3 regions of the Psychrobacter sp. H29 genome follow, and region 3 is predicted to be linked to each of the others. Evidence: predicted binding sites of a transcription regulator. Region 3 holds the regulator's gene; each other region holds the start of a gene.
The links. The regulator PhoB, encoded in region 3, activates phosphate uptake and scavenging genes when phosphate is short. The targets are predictions, from matches to a motif close to TGTCATNAANCTGTCATAA.
Positions count from the first base shown of each region.

Region 1 (5,447 bases), 470 kb from region 3:
TAGCACACCAGTTGTCAGTCCCGCTTTGGCAGCTTTTACCGTGACCTGCGTCACCATCTTCCACTTAGGCGTACCAAGTGCGTATGCCGCTTCGCGTAAACTATTAGGCACCAAGTTGAGCATGCTCTCAGTCGTACGCACGACCACTGGAATAACAATCAATGCTAGCGCTAATGCACCTGCCCAACCAGAGAAGCTTTGACCTTTTACCATCAGCGCATAAATAAATAGACCAATAACAATCGAAGGCGCTGACAATAAGATGTCATTCAAAAAACGAGTGACCTTACCCAGCATACTCCCTTTAGAAAACTCAGACAAATAAATACCAGTCATAAGACCAATGGGCGCACCGATAAACAATCCTGAGAACGCGAGCATTACCGAACCAACAATAGCGTTACGCAAACCACCAGCACTCATAGGGGGCGGCGTATCAGCGGTAAAGATGGGTAACTCCATCATTCCCTGAAAACCTTCAACAAATAATGTCACTAGAATCCACGACAACCAAAACAAACCAAAAACCATGGCTGACATGGCAAACCCTAGCCCAAGCTTATTGGTCCAACGGCGCTTGTTATAAAGACTCTTGTTATAATGTGCTTTAGAGCTTGTCTTGACTGGTAGTGGTGCGTTGAGCGCATTGTTAGAAGGCATAGTCTTTATTTCCCATATCTTTTATCAATATCAAAGTCTGATACATGATTTATCGGTTGCCCGCTTTATGATCCATACGCATAAGCATGAGTTTGGCCAAAGACAGCACAATGAAGGTAATGACAAACAGTATTAAGCCTAAATGTAGTAGCGAGGCCAAATGCAGCTCACTAGAGGCTTCGGCAAACTCGTTGGCCAAGGCAGAGGTAATCGTCACACCAGAAGTAAACAGACTTGGACTGATATTGAAAGCATTACCTATCAAGAAAGTTACCGCCATGGTCTCGCCAAGTGCGCGCCCCAGACCCAAGATAACGCCGCCAACAACCCCTGCTTTGGTATAAGGGAGGATAATCTTAAACATAACTTCCCACGTCGTCGCGCCCATACCGTAGGCAGATTCTTTGAGCAAATCTGGTACGACAGAGAAGACGTCACGCATGGTGGCTGCGATAAAAGGAATAATCATGATAGCCAGCACTAGAGATGCCGTGAACATCCCCAGTCCCATAGGAGCACCTACAAACAATTTACCGATGATAGGTAGAGGACCGATGTGCTCAATAAACCATGGCTGGATATGATCGCCAAAGAATGGTGCAAAAACAAACAAACCCCACATACCATAAATGATAGAAGGGATACCGGCCAATAGTTCAATGGCAATACCCAGTGGTTTTTTGAGGAACTTAGGGCACATCTCAGTCAAAAATATTGCAATACCAAAACTGACGGGCACGGCAATCACGATAGCGATGAGTGAGGTGACTAGCGTACCGTAAATAGGCGCAAGCGCGCCGTACTCATTGGCGACCGTGTCCCAATTGTTGCTGGTATAAAACCCAAGCCCGAACTCTTGAATACTCGGCCAAGCACCAACGATGAGAGAAACTAGAATGCCCCCTAAAGATAGGAGGACCAGTATGGCAAACGCTTTGGTAGAGTTGACAAATAAAGCGTCGTAACGTTTTTGTTTAGCCAGTTGGGACCTTAAGTCTGTCATAAGTGTCTCAGCATTGAATAGAGTGAATTCAAAAAACCAGTGTGTTTGTTCAGCTTTATCACAACAAGCCCACCCGCATAATCATTAACGATCCTGTGTGCCAATGGCAACTGCTCAATATATCCATCAGTACTGCAGTCAATGTTACGGTCAAAATTGCTGTGATAAAACCTCTCAAACAACCAGGCTCTCTTTAGAGTGGTTGTTTGAGAGTCTAACTATGTCAAAATCAAGAGTAGCAACTTACTGCGCTGGCTTATAAACTGGCTGACCGTCGCTACCTTTTACGTCGTTCCATTTTGCTTTGAATAGAGCCACTGCCGTATCAGAGAATGGGACATAATCTAGGCTCATAGCGCTATCATCACCTTGGGTATACGCCCAGTCAAAGAAGTTCAACACGCCAGCAACTTGCTGAGGATTCTCTGGCTGCTTGTGTACTAAGATAAAGGTTGCAGCAGCGATAGGCCATGCTTGCTCAGTCTCAGAGTTGGTGATGACTTTATAAAAGCCTTCTTGTTGTGACCAATCGATGTCACCTGCTGCGGCAAATGTCTCAGCAGATGGCTGAACGATGTTGCCCGCGGCGTTCTTCAGTGCAGTATGTGACATGTTGTTTTGCTTAGCGTATGCATACTCAACATAACCGATAGAGTTTTTCATACGGTTTACATAGCTTGAGACGCCTTCGTTACCTTTACCACCTGCGCCAGTCGCAGAGGTTGGCCACTTAACCGTTTTATCAACACCAACCGTATCTTTCCAATCTGGTGATACTTTTGCTAGATAGTCAGTAAAGTTGAACGTCGTACCTGAACCGTCTGAGCGGAATACCGTTGTGATTGCCGCATCTGGCAAGGTCAAATCTGGGTTCATAGCTGCGATAGCCGGGTCATTCCAGTTGCTAATTTTACCTAGATAGATGTCTGCCAAAGTCGTACCATCTAGCTTCAAGGCACCTGGCTCAATACCATCAATATTAACGATAGGTACGACGCCGCCGATGACCGTTGGGAACTGGATAAGATCAGATTCTGCTAGCTCTTCAGGTGTCAATGGCGCATCAGAGGCACCAAAATCGACAGTCTTTGATTGAATTTGTTTGATACCGCCAGATGAACCAATTGACTGATAGTTAACTTGCCCGCCAGTCGCACCATTGTAGTCATAAGACCATTTGGCATAGATAGGCTGCGGGAATGACGCACCTGCACCCGTGATGTTCATTGCGATGTTTTCAGCAGATTTAAAACCAGCATCAGCAGCAGTCGTTTCCTGAGTCTGAGTAGTGGTCGTAGCGCTACTAGTATCAGCGGCAGCGGTTTCTGTCGTATCTGTTGACTTATTACACGCCGTAAGCATTAAGGTGCAACTGACGGCTACTGCTAATAACGAATAACGCATGTAGAACTCCTGAAGTTTAACGACGATATAAAAAAGCATTGTTTGTGATATGCGTGCTATCTTGCCAAATCTTTATGACAATTTAATGACAACCGTCGCAATCTTTTATTCGCTTTACATAATATTTAGACAACCTCTGTCTAGCCCAGTGATACCAAGCGATAGTCGTTACTGATACTGAGTGGCCTATTGGATAAGTATATTAAACGTCGCATTTGGAGTCTGATACTTACGTTCAAATACTATTAGCTGTTAGTACAGAATTTTGCTAGTATGAAATCTGATTTACAACACTGACAGACTCGGGGTGCGGTGTAGTATTGGCCTACTTTATTAAGCGTTTATAGTTAAACATTAATAACAGTAGTCGCCTATCTACATTCGCTGAGAGATCACCCGCCGAACCTGATGCGGTTAGTACCGACGCAGGGAAGTCTTAAGCACTTTGTTATTGATGACAAAGGACGCGTAGAAATACATTTTTATCATCACTACTGTCTGAGTATGCGTGCTGCATAAGCAGATAACGAGCGAAGGTATAAAGCTGCGTCCCCTATTTGATGACCATTTACCGCGGCAATTTTTTGCTCGCTTTTAGGTGTCGATAGTCCAAACTTGTCTCAATGATAGATGCTGCACCCGCAGATACTGGCGGTGTTGATTTTATTCAAAAACCAACACGCTAGGACAGCATATGACTACTTTAGACAGCACTTTAGACAACACCTCTTTAGACAGTGCCTCAACTGCACAAACGCATAACCCAGCCAACAACATACCTCTTACCTCAGACTCTACTGACACCGTCAAAGCAGATAAAAAAGCAGACGCCCTAAAAACGCCTGCCCACCGTGCTGCCAGCGATGCGCGCTTTGAAGAAGATGCACGTGATCTGCACCGTATTCTACCCGCCTCTCGCAAAGTCTATATCGAAGGCTCAAGACCTGATATCCAAGTACCGATGCGCGAAATCAGCTTGGCGGATACACCAGTTGGCGGTACGGGTGACAAAGATGGTGAGCATAATCCGCCGTTTTATGTCTACGACACTTCGGGCGTCTACACTGACCCCAATGTCGAGATTGACTTGACGAAAGGTCTACCAAAACTGCGTGAAAACTGGATCGCCGAGCGTGATGATACGGAGCAACTAAGCGGTCTATCTAGCTCATACGGTCAAGCACGTGCTCGCGATATCAGCACTGCCAACCTTAGATTTGCTCTTATTGACAAGCCACGCCGTGCCAAAGCAGGGCAAAATGTCACGCAGATGTACTACGCGCGTCGCGGTATCATCACCCCTGAGATGGAATATATCGCCATACGTGAGACGCAAAAGCAGCACGAGCTGACCGACATGCGTCAACATGACGGCGAGAGCTTCGGCGCCAATACGCCCACTATCATCACCCCTGAGTTTGTCCGTGATGAAGTGGCGGCTGGTCGTGCCATTATCCCAAACAACATCAACCACCCTGAATCTGAGCCGATGATCATCGGGCGCAATTTCTTGGTGAAAATCAATGCCAATATCGGTAACTCCGCGCTGGGTTCGTCTATCGATGAAGAAGTATCCAAAATGACGTGGGCCACACGTTGGGGTGCGGATACCATTATGGATTTATCAACGGGTAATCATATTCATGAAACCCGTGAATGGTTAATCCGTAACTCGCCTGTGCCGATTGGTACCGTACCGATTTATCAAGCGCTAGAAAAAGTTGATGGCGTCGCAGAAGATCTAACGTGGGAAATCTTCCGTGATACGTTGATTGAGCAAGCCGAGCAAGGCGTGGATTATTTCACCATTCACGCGGGTGTCCTACTCCGCTATGTACCGCTCACTGCAAAACGCCTAACGGGTATCGTCTCGCGTGGTGGTTCTATCATGGCACAATGGTGTCTGGCGCATCACAAAGAGAGTTTTTTATACACGCATTTCGAAGACATCTGCGAGATTATGAAGCAGTACGATGTAGCATTTAGTCTAGGTGATGGCCTGCGTCCTGGCTGTCTACAAGATGCCAATGATGAGGCGCAGTTCGGTGAGCTACGTACGCTTGGAGAGTTGACCAAAGTCGCATGGGAACATGATGTACAGGTCATGATCGAAGGCCCTGGGCATGTGGCGATGAACCGCATCAAAGAAAATATGGACTTGCAGCTTGAGCTGTGTGCGGATGCGCCTTTTTATACCTTGGGGCCATTAACGACCGACATTGCACCAGGTTATGACCATATCACCAGTGCGATTGGTGCAGCGATGATTGGCTGGTTTGGTACCGCGATGCTGTGCTATGTGACACCAAAAGAGCACTTGGGTCTACCAAACAAAAAAGACGTCAAAGACGGCATTATTACTTACAAGATTGCCGCTCAT
Region 1 is NZ_JCACRY010000001.1:2,370,972-2,376,418, forward strand. Features, by position in the region: gene pstA (phosphate ABC transporter permease PstA) at 1-540, opposite strand, end outside; gene pstC (phosphate ABC transporter permease subunit PstC) at 710-1,663, opposite strand; gene pstS (phosphate ABC transporter substrate-binding protein PstS) at 1,907-3,067, opposite strand; TPP riboswitch at 3,361-3,516, shown strand; gene thiC (phosphomethylpyrimidine synthase ThiC) at 3,762-5,447, shown strand, end outside.
Region 1: pstS (phosphate ABC transporter substrate-binding protein PstS) is a predicted target of PhoB. The motif match lies at 3,140-3,158, and genes of this name have one in related genera.

Region 2 (5,447 bases), 910 kb from region 3:
TCAAGATCAGGCGCAGCTCGTTGGGCGTATACTTCAGTAGCATAGAGAGCAGCATCGAGTTGACCAGTACTGACTTACCAGAGCCTGTCGTACCAGCAACCAGCATATGCGGCGCGCGCGCAAGATCAGTGATAATAGGGTTGCCACCGATATCTTTTCCCATTGCCATACTGATTTGTGCTTTGGGGTCTTTGAAAGTATCCGTATTTAACAGCTCAATTAAGCGTACCATTTCACGTTTTTTATTGGGCACTTCGATACCGATATATGGCTTGCCCGGTATTACTTCGACCACACGTAGTGACGCCATAGATAGTGAACGCGCCAAGTCACGCGAGATACCCGTTACCTTACTCGCTTTGACACCAGCAGCCAGCTCTACTTCAAAACGAGTCACAACAGGCCCTGGGATAGCGTTGACGACAGACGCTTTTACATTGAACTCCTGTAGCTTAATCTCTAACAATTCAGATAACTGTTCAAGCTCGGCGACGGTATAGCTAGGCTTACGGTCAGGATCGGGCTTATCCAGTATAGAGACCTCTGGAATGGGCGTAAGGCTGCTGCGATAGGCCGCCGTTTGCATCGAGCGTGATTTTTGACTGAATGCTGCATCATCGCTAATGTGCGGCATGACTGGGGCACTCGCATCCTCAGCACTGTCATCTTCTGGCATCATATCCGTGATATGGTTGCTGCTATCACCCTCAGGGACAGCAAAACTAACAGATGGTTTTGCTGCGGTTATTGGCTGTGCGTCTACAACTGGGCTTACCGATTCTACTGTTGGTGCTGCCTTCGGGTTTGCAGGTGGTGTATTGGTTGGTGTCATATCTGAGATATCTGACACGGTTGGTACGACGTCCATTGCTGCTGCAATCGGCTCTTCAGATACAGATAGTGATACCTCATCATACGGCTGTTCTGCTGGCTCAGGAGACGACTTATTTGTAGAGCTAGCGGTTACCTGTGGTATAGGCTCTATTATTTGTTCCTGTACCGCTTGTTTAGCGACAGGTTGTTCAATTGCAGGCTTTTCGATTATGTCCTGAACTTTAGACTGTTCAACTCCAGGTTGCTCAATGACGGCTTGCTCAACTCGAGCCTGTTCCGTTATAACAGTATCTTGAATACTCTGAGAGTCTTGCATTGCAATGTTTGTGGCAGGTTCGGATAGGTCACCATGCTCAGCCAACCATGCTTCTGCTAACTGATCGACGCTTTGACTCGTATCACTTGCTTGAGTTATTTCAGGCGCATTAGCTTGTGGCTGACCATCGAGCTCTTGGTTATATTTAGCAGGTTCAGTCGCAGCTGTTTGCGCAATTGGCATCGCTTGGGAGTTTGATGCCCACTCCTCTTCGGGCATGTCTATAGTTGTGTCTGTCTGAGTATAGTTGGGTACAGGTGCACTAGAGCTCTCTATACTGCTGGCACCATAAACCATATGCTCACTCGCGAGCAGGTCATCAACCGTATTAGCATCGTTCCATGCAAAACTTGGCTCGACTTTTCGAGCAGGTATCGCGGTAGGAGCTGACATTGCTGATGGTGCGATATGGTCCGCTGTGCTATCAGCCATAGCACTGGCAGTCGCTGGCGCTGTATATAGTGGCGCACTTTTTTCATCGCTTGACGTAGTAGCTTCTTTAGCGGTCGCTATAGAGGCTTTGACGCTGTCTGCCAACCCTGATGTCGACAAGAAGTCTGACAACACATTACTGAACCGGCTACTGTTATCTGCCTCATTAATACTGTCAGTATGGTCAGCTGATTGTAGCTCAAGTGGTAGTTGTTCATGCTCTACTTGCTGCTCAGCCTGATCATCTACGCTGTGGCTATCGTCTTGTGGCCCACTGATTGGCCGAGTAACGTCAACATCCTCTTTGTTCTTTACGCCTGAGCCAAACCACGATAACGCCGTAATCTTCTGATATATTGCAAGCCAATGAATATTGAAAGCGAAGGTAGCCGTAATCACGACAAATACCGCCAAGAAGGCCGCACTACCCCACTGTGATAGCAGCTGTGCCAAGCGCTCTTGTAACTCAAGACCGATAATACCACCAGCCACACCTTCAAGTCCCATCGATGCAGGGTTAGTCACTTGTTGAATTAGGGCGACCAATTGTGCAAATAACGCACTAGCAGTCAGCAACAAAAACACGTAAGCGACCAGTCGCATGAGCCAAAACGTGGGTTTATTGTCCCACCAAATAAGAATCGACTCATAAACGACAAATGCTAAAAACCACCAGGCACCAAACCCAAAAAAGCTGTAGAGCAAGTCAGATAACCAAGCACCCGTCTGACCACCCATATTATTGATGGTTGTCATGTCACTACTGATATGCGACCAGCTAGGATCATTGCCTGTGTAAGTCATTAGAATGACAAACAGATATACGGCCAGTATTAACCCAAGGAGGGTAAACATTCCCTTTTTTAAATACTCAATATGCGGTGCTGATATCACGTAAAATCTGCCTTGTTGTTAATACTAAATGGTCGCCAACGCATGACTAAGCCTAATCATGCTGACATAAAGTGCTGACATAGATGTACCTCGCGGAGTGTTTTTGGTAAGGAGGTATTTATCGTAAGACCTAGCATCATAAGAACGCATAACCGTTATTATCACCCAAACCTTACCGCACTCGGCATAACTCCTTATAATAACAAATACATAGGTACAGTGGCGACAGTCTTATAAATAAAGCGTGTAGGAAAGTAAATCGAGACGCTATTTGTGCAAAAAAACCGTCCACCAATAGAGTATTGCTAGCGGTTTTGTACAAACGCTATAAAATACCAGCTGTTCCTAGCGCTAGTATTTCAAGGTTATTATGCTTTGATTCTAATGATAGCTGTGTTTGTTTTAGCAAACTTGCACTTTTCGACCTATGCCCTTATGTTATTATCACACAGCAATCAGAAAAACCATATTAGTCATAATTTTTGATTTTTTTATTATATTTATAACTATCATTATTCATTCGTATTTTTAGAAAGGAACACCTCATGGCAACTGACACTACCGCTCCACGTCACGAAAAACTCATTATTTTAGGCTCAGGTCCTGCAGGTTACTCTGCTGCAGTATATGCGGCACGTGCCAATCTTAAACCAGTTATGGTTACGGGTATGGAAGTAGGCGGACAATTAACGACCACTACCGAAGTCGATAACTGGCCAGGCGATGCACATGATTTGACAGGTCCAGCACTAATGGAGCGTATGAAGGCGCATGCTGAGCGTTTTGGTACAGAACTGGTTTATGATCATATCAATGAAGTCAATCTAAACGAGCGTCCATTTCAGCTATCAGGTAACAACGGCAACTATACTTGTGATGCCTTGATCATCTCAACAGGTGCTTCTGCACAGTATTTGGGGCTAGAGTCAGAAACCAAATTTAAAGGCCTTGGTGTATCTGCTTGTGCTACTTGTGATGGTTTTTTCTACAAGGACCAAAAAGTCGCCGTGATTGGTGGTGGTAATACCGCCGTCGAAGAAGCCTTATATTTGTCTAACATTGCTTCTGAAGTGACCTTAGTGCATCGCCGTGATAGCTTACGCTCTGAAAAAATCCTACAAGATAAGCTGTTTGAGAAAGCCAAAAACGGCAATGTCAAAATTGAATGGAACCATCAGGTAAAAGAAGTGGTTGGTGATGATATGGGTGTCAATGGTGTCGTTATCGAATCAATGACTGACGGTAGCACCAAACAACTAGACGCAATGGGTATGTTTGTCGCGATTGGTCACAAGCCCAATACTGACCTATTCACCGGTCAATTGGACATGAAAGACGGCTATTTGACTGTCAATAGTGGTCTCAATGGTAACGCTACACAAACTAGCATTGAGGGTGTATTTGCAGCTGGCGACGTCGCTGATCATGTTTATCGTCAGGCTATTACCTCTGCTGGTACAGGTTGTATGGCAGCACTTGATGCTGAAAAGTACTTAGATGCTATCGGTGAAGCAACGGCAAAAGACCATACGTATGCATCAACCCTAACTGCTGATCAAGAAGACTAAATGGATAACTTCACGCAGCACGATGATACCACTCAATACATTACGCCTGAGACTCTAAAAAGTCTTAGGCGTTATGACTTTCCTAATCCTATCTCTGTCGATCCTGATGGGATTGGAATTGTCGCGATGGGCGGCGATCTAGCACCCGAGACATTAATATCTGCTTACGCACGGGGACTATTCCCATGGTTCAATGAAGACGAACCTATTGCTTGGTGGTGTCCTGAGCCACGCTGTGTGATAGCACCATCTGATTATCAACCGAGTAAGTCGCTACGTAAGCAAGCAAGCCGCACGCGTTGGCAGTTGACACTCAATCAAGCTTTTGATGAGGTCATACATGCTTGTAGTCTACCGCGAAGCGATGGTCTTAATAATGACTTGCCTGAAGGCGAGCATACTTGGATTCATGATGAGATGATTGAGGCCTATACCAAATTGCATGCGCAAGGTTTTGCCCACAGTATTGAGGTCTGGGATGAGAAAGGTCAGCTGATTGGTGGACTTTACGGACTAAAGATAGGCAATATTTATTTTGGTGAGTCTATGTTCCATCGTGCGTCCAATGCCTCAAAGATAGCCTTCTGGGGTTTAATGCGCTTATGCGAACAAAGTCACGTGGCACTCGTCGATTGCCAATTGCCAAATGATCACCTCATGAGCTTGGGCGCTACCACCCTGCCGCGTACTGATTTCCTGGCTCAGTTAGATAGCCTGATAAGTCATCGTTTTGTTCAGTGGGATGACAGCTCGCATAAACCATTAGCAGTGACGCGACTTGATACTACAGAGCCTTGGCAACGCATATTATGATAATGACAATAGCTAAGCAACAACGAGGTTTTTATGGCGCTTGATATCTCATTTTTGTTGATTGGAGAACTGGCAGCGAAGGCCAATACCACCAAAGACACGGTACGTCATTATGAGCAGTTAGGTCTGCTAAAATCACGTAAACGTCAAGCAGGGTCACGGTTGTATACGGAGTTTCATCCTGAGTGTATCGAACGTATTGAGTTGATTAAGAGTGCACAAGCCATTGGCTTCACCCTTATCGAGATCAAAAACAGCTTAAACGATTATTACGATGGTCAACTGGATATTGATTTACAGCTTCTGCTAACGCAGCAAAAGCTAGAACAAGTCAAAAAACAACAAGCCAATATGAGTATGATGGTAGAGCTACTGAGCGAGCGCATCGACATTCTTGTTCAGATGCAAGCAGATAGTGAGTATCAGCTGGATATTGAAGTTTGCAAAAAGACAATACCTTTACAATAAGCCCGCCAAATATAGTAATTATAATAACTCTGCTTTATATCCCGTATTTGTCTTCATAAGTACTGTTACTCTACCTTCTCAACTAAATTTCCTCCAGTCTACTCGGTATAAGTGTGCTGCAT
Region 2 is NZ_JCACRY010000001.1:1,922,865-1,928,311, forward strand. Features, by position in the region: gene AC5JP1_RS07750 (DNA translocase FtsK) at 1-2,476, opposite strand, end outside; gene trxB (thioredoxin-disulfide reductase) at 3,022-4,044, shown strand; gene aat (leucyl/phenylalanyl-tRNA--protein transferase) at 4,045-4,857, shown strand; gene AC5JP1_RS07765 (MerR family transcriptional regulator) at 4,891-5,325, shown strand; gene rimI (ribosomal protein S18-alanine N-acetyltransferase) at 5,424-5,447, opposite strand, start outside.
Region 2: AC5JP1_RS07750 (DNA translocase FtsK) is a predicted target of PhoB. The motif match lies at 2,528-2,546, and genes of this name have one in related genera.

Region 3 (5,447 bases):
CTGTTGGCTTGCATGCTATCCAACCAGTCAGCTTTTGCTGCTTTTGGTAGTACCACGATAGCCGTTGAGCCTAAATAAAAACGTCCAAGTTCATCCCCTGCGGCAAACGGCATGTCATGATCAGCTTCTTGGATGTCGTCAGTACGAGTTATTTTGCCCGTTGCGACGGTTTCGATACCAGCGACGATCATAGCGCCTACCATGACAACGGCTGCTTTGCCGTACTTGGTATCGAACATGCAAACCAGACGCTCATTACGAGCAAATAAATCTGGTACGTTAGCGGCCGTAGTGTTATTAACCGAAAACAACGTGCCAGGTACGTAGCGAGTCTTGGTCAACGTACCTGTAAACGGCACATGGACACGGTGATAGTTGCTAGGTGCTAGGTAGATCGTCGCAAAACTGCCATCCGCAAAGTAACTGCCATCTTCGCTATCAGCCAGCAGCTGTCCGACATCATAGTGACGACCCTTGGCTTGCAATAGCTTATGGTCTTGGATTTGTCCGAGCTGAGAGATAATACCATCAGCAGGGCTGACGATACCGTTGTCAGTGGTATCGATGATACGAGCGTCTTCTTTTAATTCACGAGTGAAAAAATCATTAAAGCTCTCGTATGCGTTGAGACTCTGGCGCTCATAGTCGTCTAGGCTGATGTTATAGGCTTTTGCAAAACTACGAATAAAGGTACGTTTAACATAAGGATGGCGGCTGGCGGCCAAACGTCCAGCGACTTTACTGAGCTGCTGCTGTGGTACCAGCTGTTGTAAGGTGGTAAATACATTCATAATACGGCTACCAAAATAAGAGATGATGTCATTATTGCATGTGCAAGTTAATGACCGTATTTTATCATGGACAGCCCATTATTGTCTGAGCATAATCTGTTAAGGAATGAGTAAATGAAGGCACTTATACAACGAGTTAGGCGGGCTAGTGTGACTATCGATGAGCATTGTGTTGGCAAAATAGATCATGGAATACTGGCTTATATTGGTTTGGGGCATGAGGATAGTCTGAGCACGGCTCAGCGAATGATTGATAAAATTCTCACGTATCGTATTTTTGAAAATAATGAAGATCCCACAAAATTTGGTAAACTGGATAAAGATGTCCAGCAGGCAGGCGGTGGTTTGTTATTGGTGTCGCAGTTCACTTTGATGGCAAAAACAGACAAAGGTCGCCGTCCTGATTTTGGTGGTGCAATGGCACCTGATGCGGCTCAAATACTGTTTGAGCAACTTATAGACTATGCAAAAACACAGTACCCAAACGTCGCCACTGGTCAGTTTGGCGCTGACATGCAAGTCGATAGTGTCAATGACGGACCCCTAAATTTTCTACTGGAGATCTGACACTAGAGTGTCATCAAGCTGTCATAATTAATCCGTTTAATAGATAAAGACTGGTGAGTATTTATCGCCTTTTTACATGCTAAATTTTGCCCTCTAACACTGAGAATGTCATATGTATAACGAGCAAATTTTGATTGTTGAAGATGAACCTGCGATTCGTGAAATGGTTGTGATGACGCTAGAAATGGCTGGATTTGAGAGCCTGCAAGCCGCTGACGTCTCAGAGGCGCACCAGCAAGTGGTCGATCATAGACCGTCGCTGATCTTGTTAGATTGGATGCTACCGGGAGACAAAAGCGGCGTTGATTTTTGCCGTATGCTAAAGAACGATGAGCTGCTCTCTGAGATACCAGTCATTATGTTGACAGCGAAAAGTGAAGAGGACAGCAAGGTTTATGGACTCGATGCGGGTGCAGATGACTACATGACCAAGCCTTTTTCAACCCGTGAGTTGATCTCTAGAATCAAAGCGGTATTGCGCCGTAGTAGTGCGATGAGTAGTGACAAGCCTATTGAAATCGGTCAGTTGAGTCTAGATACCAAAAGCCAGCGTGTGACCGCCGCCGGAAAGGTCATCGATGTAGGCCCAACAGAGTATCGTCTATTGGCGTTTTTTATGAGTCATCCAGAGCGCGCTTATACACGAACGCAGCTCCTCGATCAGGTTTGGGGCGGCAACGTATACATCGAAGATCGCACCATCGACGTACATATTAAGCGTCTGCGTAAACTCTTGCGTCCTCATGACTGTGATACATTGATACAGACGGTACGCGGTACAGGCTATCGATTCTCTAGTCTTATTGAGCCAAGCTAGTCTTGCATACATAAGGTCGCTGGAATACTAAAATAGCGGATAGTGGTAAGGATAAGAAATGGACAAGACAGTGCCAGCACAACACAAAAAAACCCGTAACAGCCATCAGCAAGATACCCCAGAAAACACCTCTGCCCAGCATGAAGCAGAGCAGCTACAAAAAATCAGAAGCGCACTGCGAGCACTACGAGACGCGGTGATTTTAATCGATGAGAATGATTGTTTAGGATGGTGGAATCAGGCGGCGCAGGATCTATTGTCTTTACAGCAAGATGATAAAGGGAAGAGTGTCTTTGATTTTATTACCATACCAGAGTTTCACCAGTATTATGAAGACACCACGCTGCCCAATTATGAAGACACCACGCTGCCTAATGACGGCATCTACATAGAGTCATGGCGCGATCCTAGCCGCTACCTAAAATTTGAGCTCACATCTTTTGGTGATGAAAAGCTCCTATTTATTTATGATGTGACGCGCTTAAAGCACCTAGAGCAGATGCGTAAAGACTTTGTGGCAAATGTCTCTCATGAGCTACGCACACCATTGACCGTAATGACAGGTTACTTAGAAAACTTCACGGATCAGCCAGATATGCCGCCTCATTGGCGCCGTGGTTTTGAGCTCATGACTCAGCAAACAGCCCGTATGAATAGAATCGTAAATGACTTGCTGCTTTTATCTAGAATTGAGATCGAAGAGACGCATGAATTCAACGTTATAGATATGACCAAACTACTCACCCATATCTATGATGATGCACAAGCCTATAACCAAGCTTACAAGCATACCATTCACCTAGATATCGATACATATGATGGGCTATATGGGTCAGAGATGTACTTAAACAGTGCATTGTCTAATCTGGTGATTAATGCGATTAAATATACACCAAAAGGTGGCAATATTACTATCAGTTGGACGCGAACATCAGATGGATGCCGGTTTGCAGTCGAAGACGACGGATTGGGGATAGCACCAGAGCATATTGTTCGTTTGACGGAGCGCTTCTACCGTGTTGATAAAGGTCGCAGCCGTGCCACAGGTGGTACAGGTCTGGGGTTAGCTATCGTAAAGCATGTACTGCATCAACACGAAGCGCAGCTACAGATTGAATCAATAGAGGGTGAGGGTTCGACATTTAGTGTGGTATTTCCAGCCACTTATGTGCGTACAGTCACCGCAAACTAGGGCGTGTCCCTAATTTAAACGCTTATCACTAAATGGGCTAAAAATGGCTAAATCTTTGGCAAGCGGCGTCAAATAGCTGATCAATATCTCGATATTGTCTGCACTATTTTCCTTGTTAGCTTGCGATTTATTTCATTTTTATCGCCATTTTTAAAATAGGGACACGCCCTAGCACCTCTCTTGATATAAGTTATTAGAGCTTTTTATACATTATGCTTAATTCTTTTGTAAAAGCGGGTAGGGGTTCACAGCACTGCCGTTAATATAAATACCATAATGTACATGCGGCGGTGTCCCTTTTGCATTGCCGCTATCACCCACGTAGCCAATAGTATCGCCTTTATTGACCCAATCATTGGGAGAGATATCAGCATAGTCCTCTAGATGAGCATAATAATGTCCTGCACCGCCCGGTCCTACTACGACGACCACGAGGCCACCTAAAGTATTTTCGCCAACCTTGCTCACGATACCCTGCGTGGTTGACTGTATGGGTGTTCCTCGTTCTGCAAAGATATCGATACCTTCATGTGAGCGCCCTTGACTGCGTGCTGCGCCCCACGTATCCGTCAGGTTTTGCCCTGGTAGTGGGCTGGGTAAGCTATCTTCTGTCGGCAGTTCTTGCTGCAGCAAACTCATCTGTTGCCATTTGGCGACCACAAATGATTGGGTCTGTTGGCTGATATCGGGCAGCAGCTTATCAAACACAAATAACAGCCCCAGCAATACCACTGCTCTAATCAGTACGCTCAACACGCGCCCAAAAATAGAAGGCTTGGGTTGTTTGTTTTTTTCATCTACTAGCATTGAGGTCTCTTATCTGTTTTATACGATATAAAGTATTATAAAAGCCCTGTATACAAAGGTGTGTATAGCATTGTTATCTATAGATTTTATCCCCATAAATACAGGTGTCATTAAATACAAGCACAGCAAATATAACGTTATCTACTTAACACTGTTGTTGAGCGATGACGGTGCTATGGATGGTTAACTTCTTATGAATGATGCTTTTAACACGGCTGATATCTCTACTATGGCTGAGACGGCGCTTGTCATCGATACTGAAACTGATCAAGGCCGTGATCCGAGGCCGATTCAAGTGGCGACGATCAATGTGACAACTGGATATGAGTGGATGAAATACTTCAACAGTGGTCGTTCGATATCACCTGTGGTTATCAAGGTGCATGGTATTACGGATGCTGACGTCGCTGGTCTTGAGCGCTTTGAATTAGATCAATTTGAGCTACCAGAGTATTTGATCGGACATAACGTACGCTTTGATTGGCGAGTGATTGGTAGTCCCTCTGCTAAGCTCATCTGTACCGTGAGACTGGCGCGCGCCGCTTTTCCAGAATGGCGCGCGTATGGTCAGTCAAAGTGCATTGAGCAGTTGTTGGGCAAGAGCGAGGCGGGTGCCATGACGATTGCCGCTCATGACGCGTTAGGTGACGCACGAATGTGCTATCTGCTTTATCAGGCATGCTGTGAGCGACTGGAGATTGCCCCGACAGATTTTGCAGCGGCACATGCGATTTCTAACAAAGCGACTCCTGTGAGTAAGATGCCGTTTGGTAAGCATAAAGGCAAACCAATCAAAGAGGTGCCTATCAGCTATGTAAAATGGATGATAGGCAATATTCATAATATGCAGCCGTCACTATACTCCGCCCTAAAGAAGCGTATTGAAGCAGAGAAAACTCAAGAAGGTGAATAATTAAAGCCTATTCACCTTTGCTCAGCCAATCTACTGCCATTTGCCAAAGCTCTGGTGCTTTAGCATTGGTTTTACCACTAAAATAGAGCATATGACCGACTTGATTTAGTCCAAAATCATCAGGGTCCAAGAAGCGCTTTTCTACAGGCATCTTGGTAAATACGCGTATCATATCGTCCATATTTTCACTGTTGGCGATATCATCATCACTAAAGCCTAACCATAGTGCTGGCATGCTGAGCTCATCATAAAAATGCGTATGAATGCTTTTTCCAAACGCGGTTTTGATATAGCCTGCGCCATTGCACCACTCACGCCACTGGCGCGCCACACCGCGTGGTAGCGGCTCGCCCATACCGA
Region 3 is NZ_JCACRY010000001.1:2,837,380-2,842,826, forward strand. Features, by position in the region: gene asd (archaetidylserine decarboxylase) at 1-791, opposite strand, end outside; gene dtd (D-aminoacyl-tRNA deacylase) at 906-1,358, shown strand; gene phoB (phosphate regulon transcriptional regulator PhoB) at 1,471-2,175, shown strand; gene phoR (phosphate regulon sensor histidine kinase PhoR) at 2,234-3,367, shown strand; gene AC5JP1_RS11645 (M23 family metallopeptidase) at 3,584-4,174, opposite strand; gene AC5JP1_RS11650 (3'-5' exonuclease) at 4,368-5,087, shown strand; gene AC5JP1_RS11655 (alpha/beta hydrolase family protein) at 5,095-5,447, opposite strand, start outside.